3 regions of the Thalassolituus sp. UBA6592 genome follow, and region 3 is predicted to be linked to each of the others. Evidence: predicted binding sites of a transcription regulator. Region 3 holds the regulator's gene; each other region holds the start of a gene.
The links. Region 3 encodes sigma-54, which starts transcription at its own class of promoters, with help from an activator protein. Its sites were predicted from a motif close to TGGCACNNNNNTTGCTNT; they were not measured.
Positions count from the first base shown of each region.

Region 1: a site for sigma-54 is predicted at 2,896-2,913, ahead of B2Z72_RS18535 (ammonium transporter). Genes of this name have one in related genera too.
Region 2: a site for sigma-54 is predicted at 4,278-4,295, ahead of B2Z72_RS16665 (flagellar hook-length control protein FliK). Genes of this name have one in related genera too.

Region 1 covers NZ_DJIO01000184.1:39,585-47,371, reverse strand. Annotated here, with positions in the region: gene B2Z72_RS18550 (7TM diverse intracellular signaling domain-containing protein) at 1-579, shown strand, start outside; gene B2Z72_RS18545 (hypothetical protein) at 668-1,069, shown strand; gene B2Z72_RS18540 (antibiotic biosynthesis monooxygenase family protein) at 1,142-1,444, shown strand; gene B2Z72_RS18535 (ammonium transporter) at 1,557-2,768, opposite strand; gene rlmKL (bifunctional 23S rRNA (guanine(2069)-N(7))-methyltransferase RlmK/23S rRNA (guanine(2445)-N(2))-methyltransferase RlmL) at 3,011-5,176, opposite strand; gene rmf (ribosome modulation factor) at 5,399-5,593, shown strand; gene B2Z72_RS18520 (quinone-dependent dihydroorotate dehydrogenase) at 5,689-6,720, opposite strand; gene B2Z72_RS18515 (DUF2835 domain-containing protein) at 6,869-7,093, opposite strand; gene B2Z72_RS18510 (NAD-glutamate dehydrogenase) at 7,206-7,787, opposite strand, start outside.
Region 2 covers NZ_DJIO01000165.1:1,436-9,222, reverse strand. Annotated here, with positions in the region: gene B2Z72_RS16695 (CheR family methyltransferase) at 1-40, shown strand, start outside; gene cheD (chemoreceptor glutamine deamidase CheD) at 37-690, shown strand; gene B2Z72_RS16685 (protein-glutamate methylesterase/protein-glutamine glutaminase) at 706-1,743, shown strand; gene B2Z72_RS16680 (STAS domain-containing protein) at 1,854-2,159, shown strand; gene B2Z72_RS16675 (ATP-binding SpoIIE family protein phosphatase) at 2,172-3,893, shown strand; gene B2Z72_RS16670 (Hpt domain-containing protein) at 3,896-4,240, shown strand; gene B2Z72_RS16665 (flagellar hook-length control protein FliK) at 4,351-5,712, shown strand; gene B2Z72_RS16660 (flagellar basal body-associated FliL family protein) at 6,110-6,652, shown strand; gene fliM (flagellar motor switch protein FliM) at 6,665-7,633, shown strand; gene fliN (flagellar motor switch protein FliN) at 7,651-7,787, shown strand, end outside.
Region 3 covers NZ_DJIO01000146.1:17,675-25,461, reverse strand. Annotated here, with positions in the region: gene rapZ (RNase adapter RapZ) at 1-601, opposite strand, end outside; gene ptsN (PTS IIA-like nitrogen regulatory protein PtsN) at 624-1,082, opposite strand; gene hpf (ribosome hibernation-promoting factor, HPF/YfiA family) at 1,089-1,391, opposite strand; gene B2Z72_RS14550 (RNA polymerase factor sigma-54) at 1,460-2,944, opposite strand; gene lptB (LPS export ABC transporter ATP-binding protein) at 3,096-3,821, opposite strand; gene lptA (lipopolysaccharide transport periplasmic protein LptA) at 3,818-4,423, opposite strand; gene lptC (LPS export ABC transporter periplasmic protein LptC) at 4,413-4,970, opposite strand; gene B2Z72_RS14530 (KpsF/GutQ family sugar-phosphate isomerase) at 4,970-5,944, opposite strand; gene B2Z72_RS14525 (calcium/sodium antiporter) at 5,944-6,918, opposite strand; gene B2Z72_RS14520 (ABC transporter ATP-binding protein) at 7,102-7,787, shown strand, end outside.

The sequences.
Region 1 (7,787 bases), on a different contig from region 3:
CGCCTGAATTCACTCAACCAGCTGATGAAAAATGCCATCGTTGAGGAAAATCAGTACCCGCAGGAAAAACTGCAGCTGCGTCCATGGCTGGATAACTGGAAACAGGAAATGCACACCCTGCATCCGCAGATCAAACTGAACGCCGAAGTACACAGCTATCTGATCGAATGGCAGACCTACCCGGACGCGCTGAGCATCGTCCTCACCCAGTTGGTCGACAACTCCTGCCGCCATAATCCGCAGCTGGTGGAAAAAGGTGAACTGTGCATCCGTATTGATTTCCGCGAGCGCAACAACCAGTTTGAAATGCAGTATCAGGACAACGGTAAAGGCATCGACGACGAGCAGCGGGAGGTCATTTTTATGCCTTTCTACACGACCCAGCGCACCGAAGCGCGCAGCAAAGGGCTGGGACTCTACCAGACCTACAACCTGGTGACGGAGTTACTGCAGGGGCAGATTGAATGGCCGCGCGATCCTGAAGGCTTTGCCCTGACCGTGCGTTTTAACCTGCCCAAAGAAAAACGTACTGACGATATGGATACCGACCTGCCACTGGACGACCTGGCCGCTGACTGATTATGGGCAGCCTTAACAGCTGCCACAGAGATGTAACACACCCGGTTTAAGCTGCGCACAAAATAAAAGACAACGCAGCTTAAACCCAATGAAATCTGCCCCAGCCTTTATTCCGCACAATCTGACCAGTCACCTGCCGTTCACGCGCGCGGGTAAACCGGGCAGGAATCTCAGAACACTCCGTGCACTCAGGCACCTGCGCAACCTGCCACAGCAAAACTTTGAAAATATTTACCTCGCGCTGGTGTGCGACGTGGCCACGGGAAATGACGACGCAATAATCTTCTGCGCCAGCTTTCCCCTAAGCCACAGCAAATATTCACCACTGCTGCGCCAGGCCGCGCGGATGCGCCATATCACGGCATTACAGAGTGCACGTCAGCAACGCAGCCGCCTGACACAACGCCTGCTACTGGCCGCCGCCACCCTTATTCTGCTGCAACTGCAAAGCAATATGGACAGTCATAACCTGATCAGTGCCGTACTCTGATTCGCCCAGGCGTTCACCGGCGGTATACTGAATCTTCTGGACTGATCCATCAGCAAATAAAGGAACACGCTTATGTACATCGCTATGAACCGCTTCCGCATTAAGCCGGGCTGCGAACAGGATTTTATCGAGATCTGGAAAAACCGTGACAGCCATCTGCAGGATGTACCCGGCTTCAAAAGCTTTAACCTGTTGCAGGGAGCCAGCAACGACGAATTTACCCTGTTCTCTTCCCACGCCGTATGGGAATCCGCTCAGGATTTTGAAAACTGGACCCATTCCGAAGCCTTCCGCAAAGCCCACGCCAATGCCGGCAGCCGCCGCGACATTTATATGGGCCCACCGCAGCTGGAATGTTTTGAAGCCGTGCTCTGAAAAACGGTGATTTATTAAACAAAAAAGCGCCATTAAAGGCGCTTTTTTGTGGATGATGGCCGCTTAACTCTCAACCATCACAACGCAAACATCACAATTCAGTCTTCACAACTCAATCTTCATTAGTTGCTGCGATTTTATGAATCGCCAGATCGGCACCGTTAAATTCATCCTCCTGCGACAGACGAATTCCGGATACGGCTTTAATCAGACCATAAACGATAAACCCGCCAACCACAGCGATCAGAATACCCGCCAGCGTACCCACCAGCTGAGCCATAAAGGTGACACCACCCAGGCCGCCAAACGCTTCTGTGCCGAAGATGCCAGCCGCGATCCCGCCCCAGGCACCGCACAGACCATGCAACGGCCATACACCCAGCACATCGTCAAAATGCGGAAAACGATTCTGAGCAGCGGTAAACACGAACACAAACAGCGCGCCGGCAACACCACCAACAACCAGAGCGCCAACCGGATGCAGAATATCGGAACCGGCACACACTGCCACCAGACCCGCCAGCGGACCGTTATGAATAAAGCCCGGATCGTTGCGGCCCACCAGCATGGCGACAATCGTACCACCGACCATAGCCATCAGACTGTTCACTGCCACCAGACCGGAAATGCCATCCAGCGTCTGCGCGGACATGACGTTAAATCCGAACCAGCCAACGATCAGTACCCAGGAACCCAGTGCCAGAAACGGAATATTGGACGGCGCAAACGCCACCACCCGGCCGTCGCGGTAACGGCCATTACGGGAACCCAGCAGGTAGACTGCAGAGAACGCGATCCAGCCACCGACACCATGCACGACCACCGAACCGGCAAAATCATGGAAGCCAGCACCAAAATTGTTTTCCAGCCAGCTCTGGAAGCCATAGTTACCGTTCCAGATCATGCCTTCGAAAAAGGGATACACAAACGCTACGGTCAGTGCTGAAGCAATCAGAATCGGATAAAACTTTGCCCGCTCAGCAATACCACCGGAGACAATCGCCGGAATCGCTGCAGCAAAGGTCAGCAGGAAGAAGAATTTGACCAGATCATAACCGTTGTTTTCGACCAGCTCAGAGGCGCTGCCAAAAAAGTTAACGCCGTAAGCGATCTGATAACCGATAAAGAAATACGCCAGCGTCGAAACACCAAAATCGGTAATGATCTTAACCAGCGCGTTCACCTGGTTTTTATGGCGGACGGTACCCACCTCAAGGAATGCAAAACCCGCATGCATTGCCAGCACCATCGCGGCGCCAAGCAGAATAAACAGGGTGTTGGCGCTTTGCATCAGCGTCTCAACTGCGCTGTTAATGCTGTTCACGTCAATAGTATCCACTGTAAGCCTCTCGTTTTCTTTTTTTAAAACACCCAGGAAGTCCAACCCATACAGGTGCTCTTCTTGATAAAAATCCCACTTTCAGTGCAGAATTTAATTTTCGCGAGGCTGATTAGCAGGTTTCATACCAGGATTGTCATCTTTGTAATTCACCAGTGGGATATTTAACCGTACTTTTGCACACTTTCAGAGCCATCGGGCCCTGAAAGCGATCAAAAACCGGTGTATTAACGGGAGATGTGGAAGCAGTGATGAATATTCTGCCGACGGGAGAAGTCAAATGGCACTGATTTTGAGCTTACATCCTTAATTGTGAACTCATTTAGTGCATCAATATCCATTTCAAAGCGGCGTAAATTGGTGGAAAAGATCAGCAGACCACCCGGATTCAAGCAAGCCATGGCCTGCTGGATCAACAGCCCATGATCACGCTGGATATCCAGCACCCCTTCCATGCGTTTGGAATTTGAGAAGGTCGGCGGGTCCATAAAGATCAGATCATAACCTTTACTGCGTCCGGGTAAGTTCTCCTCCGCCGCATCGGCCAGCCACTGCAGGCAGTCTGCCTGGATAAATTCATGACGCTGTGGATCGAGATCGTTAGCGCTGAAGTTATCGCGCCCCCAGTTCAGATAAGTGCGCGACATATCAACACTGGTGCAGAATGCTCCGGCAGCGGCGGCGTGCACACTGGCAGTGGCGGTGTAACAGAACAGATTCAGGAAGCGTTTGCCGCCAGCCTGCTCTGCAATAAACAGACGGGTTGGACGGTGATCAAGAAACAGTCCGGTATCCAGGTAGTCTTTCAGATTAACGCGCAGCTGTACCTGCCCTTCGCGCACATTGAAGTAATGCTGCTCGGTATTCTGCTTTTCATACTGCTTACGGCCGCTCTGACGCTCACGACGCTTCAGCACAATGCGCTCAGACGGAATCTCAGTAATCTCCGGCAACACTGCCAGAATATCCAGCAGGCGGCGCTCGGCTTTTGACTCATCCACAGATTTCGGCGGTACATATTCCTGCACGTGCAGCCAGTCTTCGTAACGGTCAACCGCCACAGCATATTCGGGAATATCCGCATCGTAGAGACGCAGACAATGCACATTCTCGCGCTTCGCCCATTTATTCAGCTGTTTCAGGTTCTTTTTCAGACGGTTGGCAAAAGCCTCTACCGGACCACGGATCATACTCACCTGAGGCTGTTCTGAACGCTCATCGGCAGCACCGAACACCAGCAGGCGGGTCTGAATCTGGCCATTCATAAACTTGTACTGTTTATCCAGCGGACGACGGATGCTTTTTGCCAGATCGACGTTGCCGGTAAATACCGCCAGGCGCCAGTCCGGCAGTTTCATGGTGGCATCGTGGAATTTCTGATACAGCGGCGCCAGCTGCGGCAGTTCACTGAGGCGCTCACCATAAGGCGGGTTACACACCACCAGACCACCATCTGCGACGGTATCCTGCTGAATGCGCAGATTTTCGATGTCGCGTTTTTCAAAGTGCGCTTTACCCGCCAGCGCAGAACGGCTGAGGTTGTGTGCCGCTGCACTGAGCTGGCCAGTATCAATATCAAAGCCATAAAGACGGTTCTTCATAGCATTCAGGCCTTCAGTACGACGCTTACGGGCGCTTTCCACTTCCGCCAGCCAGACATCTCGACGGTGCCCCAGCCACTCATCAAAGCCCCACTTCTGGCGGTTCAGACCCGGCGCAATATCCGCGGCGATCATGCCGGCTTCCATGACCAGGGTGCCGGAGCCACACATAGGGTCCACCAGGTGCTTACCTTCTTTGGCCATTTCGGGCCAACCGGCACGGATCAGAATGGCCGCAGCGAGGTTTTCTTTCAGCGGCGCTTTGCCCGGCTGCAGGCGATAACCACGACGGTGCAGACTGTCTCCGGACAGGTTCAGATAAAGGTAAAGCTTGCCTTTGCGCAGCTGAGCTTCGATACGGATATCCGCATCTTTGCTGACCGAAGGACGCCCGCCAAGGTCTTCCCGGAAGCGGTCGACGATGGCGTCTTTGATCTTTTGTGCGCCAAACTGGGTGTTATTGAGGTAATCGGTCCGACCGTGGAAGTCGATGCGGAAGCTGGCTTTCACCGGGAACAGCATCGGCCAGTCCACCAGATTGGCGACTCTGTAGACGTCATCGACACTGTCTACCTGACTTTCCTGCAAAGGCAACAGCAAGCGGGAGGCCAGACGCGACCACAAACAGAAACGATAGGCGGTAACAATATCACCACGCCAGTGCACGCCAAGATGCGTTTCCCGTTCAACTATCCCTCCTAAGCCGTTGATTTCATCTGCTAACAGCGGCTCGATGCCTTTTGGGCAGGCTGCCAGAAAAGTCATTGCGGCGTTCGGGGTTTCGTTTTGCATGTCGATAAAGCCTGTTTCGTCAAATAGCCAAAGACTGTAAGAAAAGCGTCTTTTAGAAGTAATAAATAATTAACAATGACCGCCTCACTTTGTTAGAAATGATAGTGCGCCTGTCATCGCTCTGTGTCGTTTTCCGGAACCCGACGGGCGCACCACTCTCTAAATGATCAGTTCACACAGCGCAGTGCTGATCCAAAAAACAATCCAGCGAGGATGCTTTCTATGAAAAAACAGAAACGCGATATGCAGGAAAGAGCTTTTGCACGTGGTTACCGCGCCGGCGTTGATCGCCGTTCCAAAGATCTCGCCCCACCGGGCTCATACCGCGACGCCTGGCTTGCAGGCTGGCGCTCTGGCCGCGCCGATAACTGGGATGGTTATACCGGCGTTTCTGGTATTCATAAAATAGCAGTCTGATTTCACGGGCCATTAAGCCCAATCCAGCGCTTCCCCTCAAAGGAAGCAAAGCCCCGCTTTTCAGCGGGGCTTTTTTATTGCAGTTTCAGTCAATCTCAATCATTGGCCTGTAATGCCGCAATGGCATCCACGGCCTCAGCGATCAATTGCGGACCACGGTAGATAAAGCCACTGTAGATCTGCACCAGATCCGCACCGGCCTGCATTTTCGCCGCAGCGCCTTCGCCATCAAGAATACCGCCCACGCCAATCACCGGCATTTTGCCATCCAGTGCGCGGCTCAGGTGTAAAACTGTTTCAGTGGCCATCTCTTCCAGTGGTGCACCACTCAGGCCGCCAGCTTCATCACCATGGCGGATACCTTCCACACCATCGCGGGACAAGGTGGTATTGGTGGCGATAACACCGTCGATGCCACTGTTCACCAGAGTCTCGGCCACCATCACAACGTCTTCGTCTTCCATATCCGGGGCAATCTTCACGAATACAGGCTTGTAGCCCCATTCGGCTGCCAGCTGCTGCTGACGCTCCTTGATCGGATCGAGCAGAGACTTCAGGGAGTCACCAAACTGCAGGTTACGCAGCCCCGGAGTGTTGGGAGAGGAAATATTCACGGTAACGTAAGTCGCGTGTTCGTAGACCTTATCGAGACACTTCAGGTAGTCAGAGGCGGCGTCTTCCACGGCTGTATCAAAGTTCTTGCCGATATTGATGCCCAGTACACCGTCAAATCGACTGGCCTTTACCCGCTCTACCAGGTAATCAACACCTTTGTTGTTGAAGCCCATGCGATTGATGATGGCGCGGCGTTCCGGCAGGCGGAACAGGCGTGGTTTCGGGTTGCCCGGCTGAGGGCGAGGCGTAACCGTGCCGATTTCGATAAAACCGAAGCCCAGGCGCGCAAACGCGTCTATGTATTCGCCGTTCTTGTCCAGTCCGGCAGCCAGACCAACCGGATTAGGGAAATCGATTCCCGCCACGGTGACCGGCAGACCAGCGACCTGAGGGGCAAGGTACTTCAGCAGGCCCAGACGCTCACCGGCGCCCAGCATATCCAGCCCCAGTTCGTGGGAAGTTTCCCCCTGCAAACGGAACATCAATGCCCGACTTACGCTGTACCAATCCATAACCACCTCAGATAACTGTATTTAAAACCGGCGGCATTATATGTCACAGCAAAGCTGCTGTAGACGGGTGGTCGGAAAAAAGTGCAGCAGCTGGCAGGAAAAAGCGCGCTGCAGGTCAGAAAACCTTTGGCACAGGACTGTTTGCAGCCTAAACCAGCCGCTCAATGCTGAGAAACTTGCCGGAATCGGAGAAATGGATGCGGAAGCGTCCGTATATGCCGTTGTGATCCACGACTTTCTGCAACACATTAGCCGGGAAACGGGCATTGCGCCCATCTGTGGTGGTCGCCACCACGTGTTTTACGCTGCCACTGTAATAGCGCAGATAATCGTCTGCAGAAATGGAAAGGTCGACCACTATGGCTTTGCTCAAAACTCTCGTCCGCCACCGGCATTGCTATAAAAGGCGGATGATAACGGCAAACAGGCTGGCGTACTATCGCCAGCCTGTCGCTGTTTACGGCCTGACGGGGTTCGGCTGGCGGCTACTGCAGTTCATCATCCACTGAAGTGGTGTGCCGACTGGCCTGGGCCAGATCCAGCAGCTCCCTGAGCGCCACAGAGACCATCGGGAAGCCCACGGTGTCGGTGGCCTTCAACTCATTGAGCATGCTCTGCCAGCGACCGATCAGGCTTTCATATTCGCTTTCCCAGCGTTCGATGGTCTGCTCCAGCGGCTCATCATCCAGCTGACCATTGAGAATACCCACGGTCAGCGCACGCTGTTGCCAGTCCAGATCATCACGCATGGTTTCCCGCGCAAGCGCTTCCCAATGGGTTACTGACGCCAGCGCGTTGACCTGCTGCATAAACCAGTTCAGTGACAGGTGCTCACCCATTTCAAAATAAGCCTGCGCTACCTGATCAATCGGTCGCCCGGTGAGATCCGCGGCCTCGATAATGCCCAGCGCGGAATACAGGTTGGCAGCACCGGCGGTCACTGCCGCCAACTCCTCCGGCACGCCGGCGTCCATACGCTGCTGGTAGGTTGCCTGCCAGCGATCATAGGCAGAACCTTTAAGCATCTGCCCGAGCTTAGCAGCAATACTGCCCACCGCCGGACGGAA
Region 2 (7,787 bases), on a different contig from region 3:
TGATTCTCTGGGGCAAACAATTTACCGGAAGGCACGATGAGTATTCATGATGCACCGCGGCCGGTTCAACCGCCGGCCAGCTCTGGTTTTGAACATGTAAATCGTTACTGGGACAACATCCATAAAGTCTGGGCGGCCAAGATTCTGCCGGGGGAATTTTATGTGTCCACCCACGGTGAAATGATTGTTACCGTTCTGGGGTCCTGTATTTCTGCCTGTATCCGTGATCGTGTTCGCGGTATCGGTGGTATGAATCATTTTATGTTACCGGAGCAGGGTGAGCATTCATCCGATGTCTGGGGCAGTAATCCTTCTACGCATGCGTCCCGTTACGGTAACTGGGCCATGGAGTATCTGATCAACGAAATTCTTAAGCGCGGTGGGCGTCGGGAGAATCTGGAAGTGAAGCTGTTCGGTGGCGGTCAGATGATCGCATCGATGACCGATATTGGTCAGAGAAATATTCTGTTCGCCTACAATTATCTGCAGAACGAAGGCCTGAGCGTAATGGCATCCGACCTTGGTGATGAATTCGCGCGTAAAGTGCTTTATTTCCCCGATACCGGATCGGTCAAAGTCAGAAGGATCAAACAACTGCAGAACGATACAATTATTAAACGTGAAGTCGCGTACCAGAAAGAAATGGCCAAGCCTTCGGTTTCTGACGCTGGCAGCATTGACTTGTTCTAGGTACCGGAGGTTCGTATGGATACCAGAATTCGTCTTCTGATTGTCGACGATTCGATCCTCATGCGCAAAATGCTCAGTGAGGTCTTTGAGAATTCCCCGGATATCGAGGTGGTCGGGATGGCCGCCGACCCTTTTATTGCCAGGGAAAAAATTAAACAGCTGAATCCTGACGTGCTGACGCTGGATGTTGAAATGCCCAAAATGAATGGGCTGCAGTTTCTCAATAACCTGATGCGTCTCCGGCCTATGCCGGTAGTCATGGTTTCGACCCTGACGGAGGCCGGGGCGCCAGCAACGCTGGATGCTCTGGAAATGGGGGCGATTGATTATATTGCCAAGCCCACGGCACAGGATGAAGCCAGTTATCATAAGTTTGCCGGCCGACTGATAGAGAAGGTGCGTATGGCGGCAAACGCCCGGGTTCAGCCAATAGCAGGTAAGAAGAACCTGCGGGTTAACCCGGCACCACAGCCTGACGCTAAATACAGCAAAATGATCGCAGTAGGGTCTTCTACCGGCGGCACGGAAGCGATCCGCGAGTTACTCAGTACGGTGCCATCCACCTGTCCGCCGATCGTAATCACTCAGCACATCCCGCCGGTATTCAGTGCTTCTCTGGCTACCCGTCTTGACCGAAGTCTGGCGATGGATGTGCGCGAAGCCTGTGATGGTCTGGAAGTGAAGCCAGGCCGGGTGATTATCGCCCACGGAGATTTTCATCTGACCTTCCGTAAAGAAGGGCAGAGCCTGTATTGCGTGCTGTCGGATGCAGAGAAGGTCAATCGCCACCGTCCGTCTGTTGAAGTGATGTTTGACTCACTGGCAAAGTACGTGGATTGCAAAAAGCTGGTAACTGTCATGCTAACGGGTATGGGCGCTGATGGCGCTATGGCGATGAAACGCCGTCACGATGAAGGTGCGGTTACTCTGGTACAGGATGAAGCCAGCAGCGTGGTCTGGGGGATGCCTAAGGCGGTTGTTGACCTGGAAGCGGCTGATCAGATTCTGCCTCTCAGTAAAATTGCGGCAGCTATGCTCAAAGAAGCAATATAAAGGTGCGTTGGCCATGACTTTCCTGTGCTTTGTGCTAAAACTATAAAAGTGAGATGAGGCGGGCATGCTGACAGGCTGCTTAGCTTACTGAAATTTATGGAGAATATTCGATGGGTGTACAGGCATCACTCGCAGGCGACGGACGGGAACTGACCATTAAGGTGGATGGGCGCTTTGATTTCAGCGCACATCAGGATTTCCGTGACGCTTACGAGAACACGGCAGCGGATGTAAAGAGTTTTGTCGTTGATCTCGGCAAAACATCTTATCTCGACAGCTCTGCATTGGGCATGTTGTTGTTGTTGCGTGATTTTGCCGGGGGCGATAACGCCAACGTGCAGATCGTTAACTGCAATCAGGATGTGCGTAAGATTCTGACGATTTCGAACTTCGAACAGCTGTTTCAGATTCATTAAGTCCAGAGCAGTATGGATAGCATCAAAGTACTGATTGCGGATGATAATCAGATCGACAGGATGGTTTTGTCGCGGATTGTCCGCAATCAGGGATATCAGGTGTTTGAAGCGGAAAATGGTGCCCTTGCCATAGAAGCGTTTGAGCAGCATCAGCCCGATATCGTACTTCTGGACGTTATGATGCCGGTCATGGGAGGACGCGAAGCTGCGCGTCAGATTAAAACCCTGGCCGGCGAAGATTTTGTTCCTGTCATTTTTCTTACCTCGCTGACGGATGCTCAGAGTCTTGCCGACTGTCTGGAATCCGGCGGTGACGACTTTCTGTCCAAACCCTACAACCACATCATTCTGCAGGCGAAGATCAATTCCTTCTATCGCATGCGGGACATGAACCGCACGCTGCAGAAGCAGCGCGATACCATTGCCCAGAACAATGAACATCTGATGCATGAGCAGCATGTCGCCAAAGCGGTGTTTGATAATGTTGCTCACGCCGGCTGTCTGTCGTCGCCGAATATCCGTTACATGTTGTCGCCACTGGCGGTATTTAACGGCGACGTGCTGCTGGCCGCTCATAAACCGGCGGGTGGGATGCACGTGCTGTTGGGTGATTTTACAGGCCACGGCTTACCGGCAGCTATCGGTGCCATGCCGCTGGCCGAAATATTTTACGGTATGACGGCGAAAGGCTTTGGTATACCGGATATTCTGCGCGAAATGAACCTTAAGCTTAAGGGGATTTTGCCGGTCGGTTTTTTCTGCTGTGCAGCTGTTGTGGATCTTGATATTGACCGTAAATCCATGGGGATCTGGATGGGCGGGCTGCCCGACTGCTTCCTGCTGCGGGGCGATACTCTGGCAGTTGAGACGCTGTCGTCGAGCAATCTGCCATTAGGTGTTCTGAGCAATGAAAAGTTTTCCGATAATCTGCAGGAAATCCAGGTAAACCCGGGCGATCGTCTGTTTCTCTGGTCGGATGGTATTCAGGAAGCGCGTAATCCGGATGGCGAGATGTTCGGCGAAGAACGCTTGCGCAATGTATTCACCCAGTCAGAGCGGCCGGAAGACGTGTTTGATGGTATTCAGAGTACGCTGTCGGATTTTCTGCAAGGCAATGATCAGGATGATGATACGACCCTGCTGGAATTAACCATGGTTGAGCAGGAAGACTATCGTGACGTGATAATGGAAGTGTCCGCCGGTCCGGTATCCGGCCCGGTAGACTGGGTAATGACTTATGAACTGGGGCCGGACAGTCTGAAAAACTTTAACCCCATGCCATTGATGATGCACATCATGATGGAAGTGCCGGGACTGCGGCAGATGGGCGGGCAGCTGTACACCGTATTCGCCGAATTATTTTCCAATGCCTTTGAACATGGCGTGCTGGAACTGAACTCCGCTCTGAAGCGATCAGCCAATGGCTTTCTGGAATATTACCAGCAGCGTGAACAAAGGCTGAAAGAACTGAAAGGCGGTTATGTGCGTATTCATATGCAGCACAACGGAGATGGCCACAGTGGTGAGCTGACACTGCGCATAGAAGACAGTGGCAGCGGCTTTGATCATGCTGCCATCGGCTTTAACCGCGATAACAGTACGGGGAATAATAACTACTCAGGGCGCGGCATCCCGCTGATTAACAGCATCTGTAGCTCCCTGCGCTATCTGGGCGTAGGCAATCAGGTTGAAGCGGTGATACGATGGCCGCAGACACAGGATGGAGGAAGTTGACTGTGCCGGATCTGGTTGATCATTTCGATACCGAAGCGCTGGATATGCTGCGTGAAGTGATGGAAGAAGAGTTTGGTGAATTGATTCAGGTCTATATGCAGGACTCTGAAGCACGTCTGCCAGCCATTCATCAGGCAAGCGATGACGGAAATGCCGAATCACTGCGCGAACTGGCCCATAGCTTTAAGGGTGCCAGCAGTAATATCGGAGCCGCAGCACTTGCCAAACTATGTTATGAACTGGAAAACGCCGGGCGTGAAAACCGCCTGGAAAATACTGCCTCGTTAATTGCTGCCATTGAGCAGGAGTATGATGCAGTCAAGGCTCTGATGCAGCAAATGCTGTGAGCGGGGCGCAGTCTTTTTATTCGTTCTGAATACAATCTGGCCCGGTGTTTGCGTTATACCCATTAAGGTGCCTCTGATGGCACGGGATTCAATCCTTAACGGAGCGACGCATGAACGCAATGGGATCAAACTCCTCCATTCTTAATCTGTTTATGTCATTGGGTCAGAACCTCGATGCACCGGCATCAGAGCTGACTTCCGGGGATTCCGGCAACGGTTCGTTTGCGACGTTGCTGGCGGATCTGGGCCTCAGTGAAGACGATCTGGCAGGTTTATTAGCGGATGGCGATCTGGCTTCTGCAGGTTTATCTGAGTTACAGAATTTGCCGCCGGACGACCAGCACTTGCCGCCGTCACTGCCGCTTGCCGGCGCTGCAGTCAATCTCACGGATCCTGCTGTCGCTGACGATCAGTTGCGTTCTGTACTTGAGCAGATCGCGCAAGGCAAAAAGCCGATACCGGTCAGCAGCCTCTCACCCGCTGAGACTGATACAGATGACTTAGCGCAGGGCGGGCTGATGACGGATATTGAAGCGTTGCAGATTACTACGCCCACAGATGAATCCGATACCGATGCCTCTGGTGCTGTGTTAGCAGCGGCGGTCGTAGCCGCCCCGGCGGCAGCAACGCCGGCGCGCAGTGCTGATGCAAATAAATCCGCAGGCATGGATAAGAGCAGATCAGCGGCTGATTCATCGGCAAATATGATGGCGGCAGACAGCGCTGATACAGAAACCGATCAGGATAGCGGCCTGGATCCTGACGCTGAGATTTTTACCCCGGTGACAGAAAAGTCCAGCCGCGAAACGGCCCAGCTGAATCCGCTTAACGTCACACAGACATCCGCGCCCAATGCGCAGCCTGTGAATAACACGACAGCAGTCACTGCTGATCCGGCGCAAACGGCGGCTCTGGCGGCAGCCAGCAGTCCGGCAGATACCAGTGAGAGTGAGGCAGCTGAACTGTTTACCACCTCCGATCAGGAGGTAAACAATGATCAGTTGCTGAAAACAGAACGTACGCTGGCGCGTGAGCGCATGGAATTCGGCAGTGACGGTAATAAGTGGGGTGCGGCTCTGGGCAGTCGTATCGTCACTATGGTGGCTGAAGGAATTCAGGAAGCGCGTATTCAGCTGGATCCGCCGGAGCTTGGCAGCATGGAGCTGAAGCTGCAGGTTCATCAGGATCAGACCAGCGTGCAGGTTCAGGTACAGAATAATCAGGTTCGGGATGTACTTGAAGCCAATGCGCAGCGGCTACGTGATGCCCTGGCGCAGCAGGGGATGACCCTCAGCGGATTTGATGTATCCACACAGTCCGGCTCTTCGCAACAGCAGTCCGGGCAGCCTGGCAGTGATGGTAATGATCAATATGGCAGTGACGGTGTCCTGACAACCGATGATGAATCATCATTGCAGGAGCCGCGCGGCGTTGTTTCGGCGGTTAATTCGCTGCTGGATACCTTCGCCTGATCGTTGGCGAGGTCTGCCGCAGGCGCCGGGTACAGATGCTCTTTACCCGGCCCTGTTCTCCTTCTTCTGGTTCTCTTCAATTTCTTTTCTGCGCCAATTGCTTCGGCATGCCATTTTCTTTGTAGCGCCTGTTTCTTGTCGCGTCAGGAACCCAGCTTTTTGAGCGAATCTTAACCCTCTATGCCGTATTCCCGGCGCCCTGCTGAGAACCTTCTAAACTGTAACTGGGACGTTTCCATCGTGTTGTCCGGGTTCTTTCATAACCGCGAAAGCCCGCCAGCCTTGATGGTGCGCCAGATCGCCGATAATGCTGTGTTGTTTTTTGTTCTGTTGGATTTTTGACGGAAATCGGTGGCACGGCTATTGCTAAATTGACAGTAAGCAGGAGAAGTCTGATATGGCTGCAGAACAGGATCTGAAATTAGATGGTGGCGCGGAAGGGGAAGAAGGCTCTTCCGGTGGTGGTAAAAAGAAACTGATTATTATCATCATTGCTGTCTTGTTACTGCTGGGTGGTGGTGCCGGAGCGGCGTATTTCTTTCTCTTTATGGGAGACGATGAAGCTGCCGCAGAAGAAGGTGCTGAAGCCGTAGAAGAAGTTGTGGAAGAACCGGAGATACCGGCTCAGTACATCATTCTGAAACCGGAATTTGTTGTCAGCTTTCAGGTTGGAACACGGCAGAGATTTTTACAGGCCAATATTGAAGTGATGACCAGAAAACAAACCATCGCGGATGCACTGACACTGCATGAGCCGATGATTCGCAGCAACATCATCCGCATTCTGGGTGAGCAGGATTTTAATGCGTTACGTACGCCGGAAGGCCGTATCGCACTTCAGGATGAACTGACAGCCGCGTTGGCTCAGATCATCAAACGTGAAACCGGTCAGAGTGATGGTGTTGAAGCCGTGCTCTTTACCGACTTTGTGATGCAGTGAGGAAGGCCAGTCGTGCAGGATTTACTGTCGCAGGATGAAATTGATGCGCTGTTACACGGCGTTGATGACGGCGATATTGAGCCGGAAGAAAATATTGATGCGACTGGTGTTAAGTCCTACGACCTGACCAGCAACGACCGCATTGTGCGCGGTCGTATGCCAACGCTGGAAATGATCAACGAACGTTTCGCCCGTTACACCCGCATCAGCATGTTTAACTTTTTACGGCGCAGTGCTGATGTAGCGTCTGGCGGTGTACAGATTATGAAATTTGGTGAGTACGTACACACCCTGTACGTACCGACCAGTCTTAATCTGGTAAAAATGCGCCCGTTGCGCGGGACGGCACTGTTTATCCTGGATGCCAAGCTGGTATTCAAGCTGGTGGATAACTTTTTTGGTGGTGATGGCCGCCACGCAAAAATTGAAGGACGGGAATTTACGCCAACCGAAGTCCGTGTTGTGCAGCTGGTATTAAGCCAGGTATTCAGTGACATGATTGAGGCCTGGGCGCCAGTGGTCAAACTCGATTTCGAATACGTTGGTTCTGAAGTAAACCCGGCGATGGCCAATATCGTTTCGCCCAGTGAAGTGGTGGTGGTCAGTACATTTCACATCGAACTGGATGGCGGTGGCGGTGATCTGCATCTGACCTTCCCTTATTCCATGATCGAACCGATCCGCGAAGTGCTGGATGCGGGTGTGCAGAGTGACGTAGATGACGTTGATGAGCGCTGGCTGCAGTCCCTGCGTGAAGATATTCTCGAAGCCAGGGTGCCTGTTCACGGTACTCTGGTTGAGCGGCAGATCACACTGCGTGAAGTCGCTGAACTGAAAGCCGGGGATATTATTCCGGTTGATATGCCGGAAGAATTTATTCTGCAGGCGAATGGTGTACCGGTTTTCCGCGGAAAAATGGGTATTTCCAACGAAAATATGGCGGTCAAAATTATTGACCAGATACACAAACGGCGACGTTAACAGGAAAGGAGCAGATTATGAGTGATGAAGATGATCTGAAACCGGAAAATGAAGATTCCGCAGAAAACACCGATATCGATGCGGATGCACTGGCCGATTCTGTGGCTTCTGAAATGAGCGAAGCCGGTGATGACGAAGCCGCGCTTGCTGATGA
Region 3 (7,787 bases):
GTGCACGCAGGCCCGGGTCCCAATAGGGATTCGGCAGGTTGCGCACATCAAAAACATAATCGGCATCGATGGGAATACCGTGTTTGAAGCCGAAGGATTCAAACAGAATGGCGATATCGTTGCTGGATTTGTCTGCGACCCGCATTTTGATCTGACTGCGCAGCTCGTGTACCGACATATTGGTAGTATCGAGGGTCAGATCCGCCAGATTGGCGATGGGGTCGAGCAGTTCTTTTTCCTGATCAATGGCTTCCGCCAGCGACAGGTGTGGGCTGGTCAGTGGGTGCTTACGCCGGGTGGAGCTGAAGCGCTGCAGCAGAACTTCTTCGCTGGCATCCAGATAGATGACATCCAGGCGGTATTCATCATTGGGCAGCTGGTGCAGGATTTCGTCGATGTTATCGAAGGCGTGAAGCAGGTTGCGGGCGTCGATACTGACGGCCACCCGGGACAGCTTTTCTTCACTTTCGGTCTGGGTGACCAGAGTCGGAAGCATGGAGATGGGCAGGTTATCTATACAATAAAAGCCCTGATCCTCGAGCACGTGCAGTGCGCTGGATTTACCTGATCCTGAACGTCCACTGATGACTACCAGGCGCATCGGTTATCTCCATATCCCTGGGTTAAGCGCTGGCGAGCGCCCGTTGATAGAGGTATTTAGCGTCCGGGGCATTGCGCAGGGCTTCCCGGTAACCCGCTTCGCTGAAGTTTCTGGCCAGCATGGCCAGTACTTTTAAATGTTCTTCGGTGGCTTCTTCCGGCACTAACAGAGCAAAAACCAGATCGACCGGTTTCTGATCGATGGCGTCGTAGTCCACAGGTTCGGCCAGGCGCAACAGAATGCCGATGGCCTGAGTGCACTGGCGCAGACGGCAATGGGGAATGGCAATGCCTTCCCCAATGCCGGTGCTGCCCAACCGCTCGCGGCTGAGCAGGCTGTCGAAAATATCGTCGGCTGAGCAGTCACTGAGCTGCTCGGCAACAAAGCCAGACAGAAACTCCAGCAGTTTTTTCTTGCTGGAGACTTCTACATTAATTAATGCGCGTTCTGGCGTAAGAATGTCGCCGATACTCAGTTCCATAAAAAATCAGCCCTGACCTTTCTGACGTGCTACCAGTTTTTCTTTGTGTTTAAGAAGCTGACGATCCAGCTTTTCTACCATCTGATCAATGGCGGCGTACATATCGTCGCCTTCTGCACTGGCGTTCAGATCTGTGCCACTGGCGTGGACGGTTGCTTCTGCTGTCATGCGCCCTTTCACCACAGTGAGAGTAACCTGACCATTGGTGATGTTGTCGAAGTGGCGGGTCAGCTTCGACATCTTGTCGTCGACATGACTCTGCAGGGCTTCGGTAATTTCTACATGGTGACCGCTGATATTGATCTTCATTTCCAGGCTCCTTGTGTGCTGGTTCTGTTTTTTACTATTTAATCAGCTTCAGGATTAAATTCAGTGTTCTAAATCAGCTGTTTACGTTCATTTGAAGGTGGAATCAACATAGCTTCACGGTACTTGGCTACGGTGCGTCGTGCAACCTGAATACCGCGTTCTCCAAGCATAGTTGCGATTTTGTTATCACTGAGTGGTTTACGGGCATTTTCTTCTGAAATCAGCTTTTTGATCATGGCGCGGATAGCAGTGGACGAGCATTCGCCGCCGCCATCTGTGCTGACATGACTGGAGAAAAAGTACTTGAGTTCAAAAATACCACGCGGGGTGTGCATGTATTTCTGTGTGGTCACACGGGAAATCGTCGATTCGTGCATGCCAACCGCTTCGGCAATATCGTGCAGCACCAGAGGTTTCATCGCTTCTTCACCTTCTTCGAAGAAGTCGATCTGATACTCAACAATTTTGGTGGCCACTTTCAGCAGGGTTTCATTGCGGCTTTGCAGACTTTTGATAAACCAGCGCGCTTCCTGCAGGTGATCACGCAGGAAAGCATTATCTGTGCTGTTGTCTGAACGACGCACCAGTGCAGCGTAATCCGCATTCACCCGCAGTTTGGGTGCGATGTCGGGGTTCAGTTCGACCCGCCATTCATCGCGCACATTACGCACGATCACATCCGGCACAACGTATTCTGCCTGTTCACCACTGACGCCGGCACCGGGTTTCGGGTTCAGTTCTTTAATCAGGCACAGTACAGATTTCAGATCATCTTCGCGCAGACGGGTCTTGCGCATCAGGGTCTGGTAATCGCGGCTGCCGAGTAATTCGATGTAGTCACTGATTACCAGCCGGGCTTCTTTCAGCCATTCGGTTTCCGGTGCCAGCTGCGCCAGTTGCAGCAACAGGCATTCACGCAGATCGCGGGCAAAAACACCGGCCGGATCAAACTGCTGCAGGCGATGCAGGACGGCCAGAACTTCTTCTTCTTCGATTTCCAGTTCCGGGTCCATGCTTTCCACCACATCTTCAATGGTGGTGTGCAGGTAACCATCGTCGTCCACGCCATCAATCAGCATGGTGGCGATTTCGCGGTCAGCGTCGGACATTGGTGTCAGGTTAAGCTGCCACTCGAGGTGATCCTGCAGATTTTCAGTGGAGGCGTGGCGGGAATCGTAATCGAAGTCGTCGTCGATGGCGTTGCTGTTGCCGGAAGAAACACCGGCTGTTGCCTGATAGGTATCGTCCCACTGGCTGTCTACCGGCAGATCGTCCGGCAGTTGTTCCTGGGACCATTGTTCGTCCAGTTCCGGAGTATCGGAATCGTCTTTGGAAGTAACTTCTGTTTTGCTCTCGGACACCTCCATAGAGGAGTGATCCGCTGTATCGTCACCCTCGTGCTCTTCCATTTCCAGCATAGGATTGGCGTCCAGTGCCTCCTGAATCTCCTGCTGGAGGTCAAGGGTAGAGAGCTGCAGCAGACGGATTGCCTGCTGTAACTGAGGGGTCATGGTCAGTTGCTGACCCATCTTTAACTGAAGAGACGCTTTCATAGAGTTCAGTACTTACCCATAGTCGGCACAATCTGTGCATTATACGCCAAGGCCGGGAACCCACAACCTGATTTGTTGGTCACTTCAGGTTGGGCCAGTCCCACTGCACAGGAGTATCCTCCTGCGTATCTGAATCCATTCGCTGCTCTGATCAGAGGCGGAAGTCCTCCCCCAGATACACTTTACGTACCTGTTCGCTGGCGAGTACTTCGTCGGCATTTCCTTCTGCAATAATGTGACCGCCACCGACGATGTAAGCTTTTTCACAGATGGCGAGGGTTTCCCGCACATTGTGGTCGGTAATCAGTACACCAATTCCGCGCGCTTTCAGCTGACGGATAATGTCCATGATGTCAGCTACGGAAATTGGGTCAACCCCGGCGAAAGGCTCATCGAGCAAAATAAAGGACGGTTCGGCGGCCAGAGCGCGGGCAATTTCCACCCGCCGGCGTTCGCCGCCGGACAGGGCCATGCCCAGACTGTCGCGGATATGCTGGATGTTGAACTCGTCGAGCAGGCCTTCCAGACGCTCCAGACGCTGTTTGCGGTTGAGGTCTTTGCGGGTTTCCAGAATGGCCAGTATGTTGTCTGACACACTGAGCTTGCGGAAGATGGAAGCTTCCTGCGGCAGATAGCCGATACCTTTGCGTGCCCGGCCATGCATTGGCAGGTGACTGATGTCTTCGCCGTCGATGGTTATCGTGCCTTTATCGGCCTGTACCAGGTTGACGATCATATAAAAGCAGGTGGTTTTACCCGCACCGTTCGGACCCAGCAGGCCGACGATCTGGCCGCTGCTGACTTCCATGGACACGTCTTTGACTACTTCACGGCCGTTGTAGCTTTTGGCCAGATGTTCTGCCTTCAGTGTTTTCATTGGCTGCTTCCGGATTGCTCAGTGCTGTTGCCGGACGGCTCCGCGTTATTGCCGGATGATTCCGCGGCGTTATCGTCTTTCTTAGGCTGGATCACCATCCGTACCCGGGAGTCTTCCGGCTTTTCTTCGCCTTCTTTAACTGTGCTGGTGCCACCGTTGGCTTTGACCGTCTCGGCATTCATATCGTAAGTCAGGCGCTGACCGCTGAACTGATCGCCACCCTGTTTCAGATTGGCGTCTCCGGTGATGATTACTTCACGCTGATCGCTCAGATATTCAATGCGCTTACCATTGGCGTAAGTGACTGGCTTACCGACATTAATCTGCTGCTGGTAACGTGCCGGTTTACCATCGGCGACGGCGCTTTTTAATACGTTGCCTTCATGCAGGATTTCCAGCCGGTCGGCTTCGATCTTAAGCGTACCCTGAGTAAGAATGACATTACCCTGATAAATCACGACACCGGTACGGCGATCCATTTCCGCCTGCTGGGAGCGGATAACCAGTTCCTGTTGTTCGTCTTCCGGCAAGGCCTGAGCCGCTGATGTCAGAATCGCCAGCAGCAGAGAGAAGGGAAGAGCGGTCAGAGACTTAAGGTTCATAACGTGAGTTAACCTCTGCATTAAAGCGGATATGTTGAGCCGGAACGTCCATGCGCATACCAACGGCCGTCATGTTGGCGCGGTCACTGGTAATGGTGACGAGCTGATCGGTTTCGGCGATGCCGGTGCTGTGGTGGTATGTCAGGCGCTCAGTGCGGATCAGCAGATTATGATTGGCTGCAGTGTCGAGCGGGCGGATTTTTACGTCATTGATCAGCTGCAGGGTTTTATCCGCATCTGTCATGGTGCCTTCAACCGCAGAGATCAGCCATTGCGAACCCTCTTCGTCGAGCACGGTAAATTCCGGCTGACTGAAATAGGTGTTGCCGATACCCGGATAGTGGCTGGAGCTGTCTGCAGTGAATTTCTGCGACTGAATACCTTCGTCGCTGTACTGGCGGCTGATCAGCTTCTCACCGTAGTAATCCGGCTCGTTATCAGCCTGATCAGCTCCGGCTGGTGTCAGTTCACTGGTGTAGCGATCTACTGCCAGCAGAGCCAGGCCGAAAAATGCCGTGATGATCAGCAGCAACCAGCGCTTACGCATCAGATCACGCCCGCTCGCAGCAGGTCGTGCATATTGATAACGCCAACGGCTTTGTCGCCTTCCTTAACCACCAGAGCGTTAATTTTGTTGTCTTCCATGAGCTTCAGGGCCTCGGCTGCCAGGGTTTTTGGCGTGGTGCTTTTACCGCCATAGGTCATAACGTCTGCCATGGTGGCGGTGTGAATATTTACACCGTTGTCGATGGCGCGACGTAAGTCACCGTCGGTGAAAATCCCCTGCATCTGGCCATCCAGCTGCACGGTTGTCATGCCCAGACCTTTGGACGTCACGACCAGCAGGGCTTCAGAGAGCGTCGTTGCTGGTTCGACGACTGGCAGTTCGGCGCCGGCGTGCATGATGTCTTCGACTTTCAGCAGCAGACGACGGCCCAGTGAACCACCTGGATGAGAGAAGGCAAAGTCTTCGGCGGTGAAGCCGCGGGCTTCGAGCAGAGCCACAGCCAGGGCATCGCCAACCACCAGAGCACAGGTGGTAGAGGAGGTTGGTGCCAGATTCAGCGGGCAGGCTTCCTGTTCAACACCAGTATCCAGATGCGCGTCAGCTGCGGTGGCCAGTGTTGATTCCGGTTTACCGGTCATGCTGATCAGGCGCGTGCCGAGGCGTTTGAACAGTGGTAGCAGGCTGGTTACTTCGCTGCTTTCACCGGAATTCGACAGCGCGATGACCACGTCTTCCGGCTGGATCATGCCCATATCACCGTGACTGGCTTCGCCCGGATGAACAAAAAATGCCGGCGTGCCGGTGCTGGCCAGAGTGGCGGCCATTTTGGTGCCGATGTGGCCGGATTTCCCCATGCCGGTAACCACCACACGGCCTTTACATTCGAGGATGAGTTTGCAGGCGATGGCGAAATCTGTGGACAGACGGTCGATCAGGTGCCCGATCGCTTCCTGCTCCAGGGTTATGGTGCGACGGGCGGATTGCAGAAAATCAAAATCAAAATTGGTAGTCATTAGCTTGCCATAAAATATAAAGACGACATGTAACCAATAAAACTGGCTGTCAGTAACAGACCGGAAAAACGGCCAAGAGTGCCGCTGCGGTAGTTCACCAGGAACATAATCACCAGCGCAACGGTCAGCACCATCATAACCGAGTAATCACGATACAGCGCCTGCGGGTCAACCTGAGTAACGGCGAGCAGGCCGGGAATCGGCATAACAGTGAGTAAATTAAACATATTCGAGCCGATCACGTTACCGATAGCAATATCGTGGTGGCCTTTCAGGGCACTGGCCACAGACGCCGCCAGCTCGGGCAGGCTGGTACCGATAGCAACGATGGTCAGGCCGATAATAAGATCGCTGACGCCAAATGCGTGGGCAATATCCGTTGCGCCCCACACCAGCAGTTTAGAAGCAATAACCAGTGCGACCAGGCCAATTACCAGTTCGATAATGGCTTTGCGCAGTGGTGTGTTTTCAATTTCTTCTGCTTCGTCTTCTTCTACAACAGACTCACCGGACTCACTGGAGCCGAGAAACATCAGATATAGGGCGGCCGCCATGGCAGTCAGCAGAATGATGGCATCGAGCAGATTCAGTTCCAGATCGGCCAGCGTCAGGCCGCCGATAATGCTCACCAGCACCAGTACCGGCAGTTCTTTCTTCAGCAGTTTTTTCTGCAGCGGAATCGGACTGATCAGGGCGGTTACCCCCAGCACCAGTGCAATATTGGTGATGTTGGAACCAATGGCATTACCGATGGCCAGGTTGCCTGCGCCGTCGATGGAAGCCATGGCAGATACGAACATCTCAGGTGCGGAGGTGCCCATGGCAACGATGGTCAGGCCAACTAATAAGGGAGACATCCCCAGTCTGCGGGCGGTCGCCGCGGCTCCGATCACAAATTTATCGGCGCTCCAGACCAGCAGGACGAGTCCGGCGATTACGGCAACAGCGGCGGTCAGCATAGGGGCAGTCAGCATGGAATTGGGCAGGTCCTGAGGGTTCAGAAATAAAGCGCGACATTGTACCGGAGGGGATTCTGTACGCAATTGCAACTTATCGTTTTGCTCAGCTGTATGAGACGTTAAACGAGGACTGTTGGTTCTGAATGAACATTCCGCTAAGCTAGCGGGCAATTAAACCGTATCAGGCAGGGACTGTGCATGACTGCGAGTCAGCCCTATGTCTCTATCCGTGATCTGAGTTTCAGTCGCGGGGACAGACTCATTTACAACAATCTGGATGTGGATTTCCCGCGTGGCAAAGTGACCGCGATCATGGGACCGTCCGGTACCGGTAAGACAACACTGCTGCGTCTTATTGGTGGCCAGCTGATCGCGGATAAAGGTACCGTCATTGTTGATGGTCAGAACGTCGCTCAGTTGTCGCGTAAAAAGTTGTTTGAGCTGCGCCGTCAGAAGATGGGCATGCTGTTTCAGACCGGCGCACTGTTCACCGACCTGAACGTATTCGATAACGTTGCTTTTCCATTGCGTACGCACACCGATCTGCCGGAATCAATGATCCGCGATCTGGTACTGATGAAGCTTGAAGCCGTTGGTCTGCGTGGTGCGCGTAATATGTCACCGGCAGAACTGTCGGGCGGTATGGCACGACGGGTGGCGCTGGCGCGTTCTATCGCCATGGACCCGGAAATCATTATGTACGACGAGCCTTTTACCGGCCTCGATCCCATCTCCATGGGCATGATTGTGAAACTGATCCGCGGTCTGAATCAGGCGCTCGGTCTCACTAGTTTGCTGGTTTCCCACGATGTCGAAGAATCCTGTTCCATTGCTGATTACCTGTGTGTCGTCTCCGACGGCAAAGTGATCGGCTTTGGCACCCC